DNA from 2 places in the Paenibacillus sp. V4I5 genome. Region 1 is predicted to be linked to the other one. Evidence: a T-box and tRNA genes for the amino acid it is inferred to sense, from the RefSeq annotation. Region 1 holds a T-box; the other holds one or more tRNA genes.

Region 1 (3,472 bases):
ATGGTGATGGTCATGGTCATGATCGTGAATGTGATCAGCGTGATGTTCAAGGCTGGAACCCCCGTGGTGGTGCAGCGTATTTGCCTCATTGTCGATAGGATGACGCAAAGGACTGCTTTTCAGGAAACGAGTCAGCAGCAATCCTACGGTGAGCGCAACGCCAAATGTAAGCCCCATTCGCGAATATGCCATTGAAGGCTCCCCACGAAAAGCCATGAACGTCGAGGCGAAGACAATAGGATTCAGAATCGGACCGACGAGAATGAAGATGACGGCTATGTACACAGGCATTCCTTTCCGCATGAGCCGACGAACGAAAGGAATCATTCCGCATTCACAGAGCGGGAACATGATGCCAAGAACGCAGGCAAATAAGATACCTCCTAGCGGGTGCCGCGGTGTCATGCGTCTGATGAACGCTTCAGGAATGAAGTTTTCAACAACCGTGGATAGAAGGACGCCTAGTAACATAAAAGGCAAAGCGTCGAGAAAAATATCCATGAAGGCTGTAAAGACGTGCTTGATTTCATAAATGACCAAACCCATAGGAGGAAGCTCTCTCGTTGTCACGATTAAGATTAGGAGAAACGCGCAAATCATCGTGGAGATAGGAAGGCTCCAGCGATATAGAGTCGATGGCAATTCAATGACACCCCTTTGTCCGTTGATGCGTCCCCGAAGGACGCGGAGTTATTTTATCCATGGAAAGGCTAGTATGATCTATCCTATGTACATGCAGGTCCAGATAGGACAACGTCCTTGATTGACAATCGATTGTTAGGGTGTATAATTATATAAAATCAATTCGCGATGATAGGAACAAGTAAGTTTGTTTTCCGTTTCTCAGAGAGCCGGTGGTTGGTGTGAACCGGTGAAACAAGCAAACTGAATGGATCCTTGAGCATGAGGCTGAACACAGCATGCAGGTTGCCGGAACCTAGGCCGGAGAACATCCTCATCTGTCTAAGTATGCCAAACGGCAGCTCCCCGTTATCAGAGCCTGAAGGTCTTATTGAACAATTGTTCAAGGACAAATTAGGGTGGTACCACGGTCTCTCGTCCCTTGCGGGGAGAGGCCTTTTTGTTGTTTTTTAAACCATAAATAGTTAAGAATTCTGGAGGGATTATCCAATGAAACGAGTATTATCCGGTATGCAATCCAGCGGACAGCTGACGATTGGCAACTATATTGGCGCACTTCGCAATTATGTGAAGCTGCAGCATCTGCATCGCTGTTATTTTATGGTCGTAGATATGCACGCCATCACGGTTCCGCAGGATCCGGCAGCTCTGAAGGAGCAAACAGAGTCTATAGCTTCGCTTTATGTTGCTTCGGGGCTAGATCCAAGTAAGGCATCCATTTTCCTGCAATCCCATGTCCATGCGCACGCAGAGCTCGGCTGGATCATGACGACGCTGACGCATATGGGAGAGCTGGAGCGTATGACACAGTTTAAGGACAAATCCGAAGGCAAGGATTCCGTCGGTGCTGGCCTATTTACGTATCCATCCCTGATGGCAGCAGACATCTTGTTATACAATGCGGACCTTATTCCAGTTGGAGATGATCAGAAGCAGCATTTGGAGCTGACGCGCGATTTGGCGAACCGCTTCAATAACCGGTTTGGTGAAATGTTCGTCATGCCGCAGCCTTATATGCCTGAGATTGGTGCGAGAATCATGTCTTTGGATGATGCAACCAAAAAGATGAGCAAAAGCAGTCCGAATGCAGGTAGTTACATCGCCATGCTGGATGAGCCGGATGTAATCCGGAAGAAGCTGAGCCGTGCGGTCACTGATTCAGGCCGTGAGGTGAAGTATGATCCACAGAACAAGCCTGAGGTCAGTAATTTGATGTCGATCTACTCACACTTTGCTGAGATGAGTGTAGCTGAGATTGAAGCCAAATACGATGGGCAAGGCTATGGTCCTTTCAAAAAGGATCTAGCTGAGCACCTCGTAGCTGTTCTCGAGCCGATCCAACAACGCTATCGTGAAATTCGCAGCTCAGGTGAAATTTTCGACATCTTGAAAAAAGGTGCGCAGGAAGCCGCTGAAGTGGCTGATCAAACCCTGCTCGAAGTGAAGAAGCGGATGGGTTTCGTTGTTATATAAAAAGCAAAAAGAGCTCAAACAGCTAATATAGCTGTTTGGGCTCTTTCTCTTTTTGACAATAGTTGTAGATTCCTTCGTTAAGACCGCGTATTTTTCTTGCGAATCTTAGCTTTAACCGCAAATCCATATCCAATAAAGCCTAACGAGATGATGGAACAGGCAAGGATCATCCAAGGCTGCCTGAGGGCAATGAATAAGCTGATGGAGGCGAGCAGCAGGGTGCCAACAACAGCGAAAAGAAGAGCTAGTGGTTTGCTCATGAACGTGACCTACTTTCTAGAAGATTGAACAGTGTCTTCTTATTTTAAACTTTTTTGATCGCTGTGCATATAAATTCATTTCCTCCACATACTATCTTTGCAAGCTTGCAAATACATCAAAGATTATAGCTGACTGAAAGGAGTCTGAATCCTTATGGCACAAAATCGTAGCAGTAACACATTGGTAGTTCCACAAGCCAACCAAGCTTTAGATCAATTGAAATATGAGGTAGCTCAAGAGCTGGGCATCCAAATTCCTCAAGATGGTTACATGGGTTATATGGCTACTCGCGATGCTGGTGCAATCGGGGGTAACATTACTCGTCGCTTGGTGCAAATTGCTGAGCAAACGCTAGCAGGACAATCTGGCTTCCGTAGCTAGAACCTAACTTCGTTCATAGCTTTCCCGTTTTGTGTAACAATAAAGCTCAGGGGCCTAAAACCCTCTGGGCTTTTTGTTTGTCTTTTTTTAAATGTAAAAAAAGACGCGTTTGGTTAACGCGCCTCTTTTCTAATAAAGCTCAACTTTCAGCTTCTTTTCAAGCCTAGTTTCACTTACCCAGCCCACATAAGAATCGAGTGTTTGGAAATTGTGATCCATCCGGATAACACCTACGAAAGGATACTGCTTGCGGTGACGATAACGCACATCAGCCCATCTTACTTCGTAGCCCCAACGATGTTCTTTCACTTCAGCACATGTGAAGGATGAGAAGTAGAGTAAGGCTTGGATGTCTTCGTGACTTTTGGACACCTCGATGGCTGGATGGTCCTCACATTTGACGGTGTCGATCCACCTAAGCTTCGAATTCTTCAGTTCACCCAACTGGAAGGTACCGTCTGTTCTTCGTTTCACTACGTTCCACACATAGAGGTTGAATGTTACAATAAGTGTGTATTTATCCCCGGGCATATGGGTTGGGTCTTTGCGATAAAGCCCTTTTTCTACGATGTAATGGTCAAGAGAGCGCCAGATGTAATATAGGGCGATAACCCCGTACAAAGTCGGGAATACCAGTTTTGGACTAGCGACGTTGAAAGACCACATGAAAATAGCTGCGATGTGGCTTGAAAAGATAAAGGGATCAAAGATGTGT
Region 2 (3,472 bases), 120 kb from region 1:
AAATTCACTCGAGTGATCTTCATTCAATCGAATGTTTAAATCACCTCGCATAATACGTTTCATCCCAAGCATCAATGTATTCATTGGCTTCAATAAGACACTTCGCAGAAAGTATAAGTAAAAAAGCAGAATCAATATCCCACACAAAGGGATAAAATATACCGCTATCTGAAAGAATGGAAGATGTTTCAGCATAGTCCCTTCGGGAATCATTACGGTGTAATTAATGTTTGCAATTTCAGAAAAAACACTAATCAACAAATATTTATTATTATCCTTCGGATCAGTTACAATTTGGTACGTATTATTAAGATGAGGTACTGCTTCAACGGCTTCCTTTAGTTCCGAAGCTCCAAGCGTCGTATGTGATGCGACATCCCCATTTTTGGAAAGTATGACTGCACCGCCGGTTGTCCCCATATCCAAAAACTGTAACGAAGCGACCAAGCTGTCTGTATTTACGATTGCCCCCGCGATGAGATTGTTCGTCAGGCGCGTAGTTTTCATCAAGACTGTTCGATTTTCAAATTGAATTAACTGCCATACCGGCGAGTCCATGTTTTTCTGATCAGTTATTTCTATTGGAACTGATTCCGTAATTAGCCGCTGCTGAAAATAATAATCCTTTTTAGTTACAAAGGTCACATCCTGTGTCCGGTCATTAAAAAGAAATATGGTATCCAGCAGAAAAAAATAATTGAGGTTCGTTTGAAAGCGATTGACTATTCTTTTTTTAGTTAGCAAATACTCGTCCGTACCAAATGTGAGATCATTTAGCTGATTAATGTCAATTTCGTTATCCCATAAATCATACAGATAGGTGTTAGTTTCAGCAAATATCTGATTGATTTGCTTTACATGCTGCGCAAGTAAGTTGCTATTTGTTGTGGAGACTTGCTCTCGTACGACATTTATTGCATACAAATTATTAAATAATAGAAAAAATACAAGCGGAATAATAATGATTAGAAAGCCAGTAATGAATTTGAAACGCAAGGAATTTCTCATATCCATCCTCCTTTCAGTCAGAAAAATAAATGAAGTATTTTCTCGATTTCACAGCCATTTGTATATGATTCAAACGCATTAAATTTTATATCCATACAATATAAAAAATAGGACATGAAATCAAATGATTTCATGTCCTATTTTTGCTTCATACCGGCAAGAGGACTCGAACCTCCACCCTTTCGGACTCGATTTTGAGTCGAGCGCGTCTGCCATTCCGCCATGCCGGCATATGAAGTTGTAAAGATAATGGTGCCGAAGACCAGACTTGAACTGGTACGGTAGTCACCTACCGCAGGATTTTAAGTCCTGTGCGTCTGCCGATTCCGCCACTCCGGCTAATAAATGTGGAGGCGCCACCCAGATTCGAACTGGGGGTAAAGCTTTTGCAGAGCTCTGCCTTACCACTTGGCTATGGCGCCTTAGTAATAATGGAGCGGAAGACGGGGATCGAACCCGCGACCCTCGCCTTGGCAAGGCGATGCTCTACCGCTGAGCCACTTCCGCATATAAAACTGGGGATCAAGGATTTGAACCTTGGCATGACGGAGTCAAAGTCCGTTGCCTTACCGCTTGGCTAATCCCCATTATGTTACTTGGGTAATAATGGGCGGACGACGGGACTTGAACCCGCGAATGCTGGATCCACAAACCAGTGCGTTAACCCCTTCGCCACGACCGCCACAATATTAAGTTTCTTACTTTTTTGGCAGGGGCAGCAGGAATTGAACCCACACCAAAGGTTTTGGAGACCTTTGTTCTACCCTTAAACTATGCCCCTAGAAAAAGTAAATGGAGGCTGATGGATTCGAACCACCGAACTCGAAGAGAGCAGATTTACAGTCTGCCGTGTTTAGCCACTTCACTAAGCCTCCACAAAGCAATGGTGCCGTCGAGAGGACTTGAACCCCCAACCTACTGATTACAAGTCAGTTGCTCTACCAGTTGAGCTACAACGGCATATTAAGTTTGTAAAAATGGTGGCTCGGGACGGAATCGAACCGCCGACACGAGGATTTTCAGTCCTCTGCTCTACCGACTGAGCTACCGAGCCTTACTTGATTTTGAAAAAATGGCGGAGCTGACGGGATTCGAACCCGCGGTCTCCTGCGTGACAGGCAGGCATGTTAGGCCACTACACCACAGCTCCATGCTAAGTACAATATCTTCTTCTATAAGAAGATTGGTTGCGGGGGCAGGATTTGAACCTGCGGCCTTCGGGTTATGAGCCCGACGAGCTACCGGGCTGCTCCACCCCGCGTCATTAAGCATATATGATGAATCCTAGTAAAGCAAGTCTTACTAAAGGAATCATGGTGGAGGCTGACGGGATCGAACCGCCGACCCTCTGCTTGTAAGGCAGATGCTCTCCCAGCTGAGCTAAGCCTCCATGGAAGTAAGAATGGTGACCCGTAGGGGACTCGAACCCCTGTTACCTCCGTGAAAGGGAGGTGTCTTAACCACTTGACCAACGGGCCTTGCTAGAAAGATAGTGGCGGAGAGAGAGGGATTCGAACCCTCGAGACGCTTGTGACGCCTACACGATTTCCAATCGTGCTCCTTCGGCCAGCTCGGACACCTCTCCATATGGCTCCCCGAACAGGACTCGAACCTGTGACAACTCGATTAACAGTCGAGTGCTCTACCAACTGAGCTATCAGGGAATAGAAACAATGTTCACTTCAAGGATTTATTCCTTGAAAACTAGATACGAAACTTGCGTAAAGTTAGAATTTTAGGTTTATTGGTTAAGCCCTCGACCGATTAGTATTCGTCAGCTGCATGCATTGCTGCACTTCCACCTCGAACCTATCAACCTCGTCGTCTACAAGGGGTCTTACATACTGGGAAATCTCATCTTGAGGGGGGCTTCGCGCTTAGATGCTTTCAGCGCTTATCCCCTCCGTACATAGCTACCCAGCGATGCCTCTGGCGAGACAACTGGTACACCAGCGGTACGTCCATCCCGGTCCTCTCGTACTAAGGACAGCTCCTCTCAAATTTCCTACGCCCGCGACAGATAGGGACCGAACTGTCTCACGACGTTCTGAACCCAGCTCGCGTACCGCTTTAATGGGCGAACAGCCCAACCCTTGGGACCTACTTCAGCCCCAGGATGCGATGAGCCGACATCGAGGTGCCAAACCTCCCCGTCGATGTGGACTCTTGGGGGAGATAAGCCTGTTATCCCCAGGGTAGCTTTTATCCGTTGAGCGATGGCCCTTCCATTCGGTACCACCGGATCACTAAGTCCGACTTTCGTCCCTGCTCGACTTGTAGGTCTCGCAGTCAAGCTCCCTTATGCCTTTGCACTCTGCGAATGATTTCCAACCATTCTGAGGGAACCTTTAAACGCCTCCGTTACATTTTAGGAGGCGACCGCCCCAGTCAAACTGCCCACCTGACACTGTCCCCATACCGGATCACGGTACCAGGTTAGAACTCCGATACGATCAGGGTGGTA

What was found. A T-box is a leader RNA that pairs with one kind of tRNA and senses whether it is charged. The one in region 1 lies ahead of trpS (tryptophan--tRNA ligase), so its partner is inferred to be a tRNA-Trp.
Region 2: it encodes a tRNA-Trp, which carries the amino acid that the T-box ahead of trpS (tryptophan--tRNA ligase) is inferred to sense. The anticodon was not compared.

What each region holds. Positions count from the first base shown of each region.
Region 1 covers NZ_JAUSZB010000002.1:6,073,279-6,076,750, forward strand. Annotated here, with positions in the region: gene QFZ78_RS29840 (permease) at 1-642, opposite strand, end outside; T-box leader at 802-1,067, shown strand; gene trpS (tryptophan--tRNA ligase) at 1,132-2,115, shown strand; gene QFZ78_RS29850 (DUF5325 family protein) at 2,193-2,375, opposite strand; gene QFZ78_RS29855 (alpha/beta-type small acid-soluble spore protein) at 2,530-2,757, shown strand; gene QFZ78_RS29860 (metal-dependent hydrolase) at 2,887-3,472, opposite strand, start outside.
Region 2 covers NZ_JAUSZB010000002.1:5,955,640-5,959,111, reverse strand. Annotated here, with positions in the region: gene QFZ78_RS29255 (sensor histidine kinase) at 1-1,008, opposite strand, end outside; tRNA gene QFZ78_RS29250 (tRNA-Leu) at 1,160-1,238, opposite strand; tRNA gene QFZ78_RS29245 (tRNA-Leu) at 1,259-1,347, opposite strand; tRNA gene QFZ78_RS29240 (tRNA-Cys) at 1,357-1,430, opposite strand; tRNA gene QFZ78_RS29235 (tRNA-Gly) at 1,441-1,515, opposite strand; tRNA gene QFZ78_RS29230 (tRNA-Gln) at 1,524-1,595, opposite strand; tRNA gene QFZ78_RS29225 (tRNA-His) at 1,618-1,690, opposite strand; tRNA gene QFZ78_RS29220 (tRNA-Trp) at 1,716-1,789, opposite strand; tRNA gene QFZ78_RS29215 (tRNA-Tyr) at 1,802-1,883, opposite strand; tRNA gene QFZ78_RS29210 (tRNA-Thr) at 1,893-1,968, opposite strand; tRNA gene QFZ78_RS29205 (tRNA-Phe) at 1,987-2,062, opposite strand; tRNA gene QFZ78_RS29200 (tRNA-Asp) at 2,082-2,158, opposite strand; tRNA gene QFZ78_RS29195 (tRNA-Met) at 2,193-2,269, opposite strand; tRNA gene QFZ78_RS29190 (tRNA-Val) at 2,323-2,398, opposite strand; tRNA gene QFZ78_RS29185 (tRNA-Glu) at 2,412-2,486, opposite strand; tRNA gene QFZ78_RS29180 (tRNA-Ser) at 2,502-2,593, opposite strand; tRNA gene QFZ78_RS29175 (tRNA-Asn) at 2,597-2,672, opposite strand; rRNA gene QFZ78_RS29170 (23S ribosomal RNA) at 2,753-3,472, opposite strand, start outside.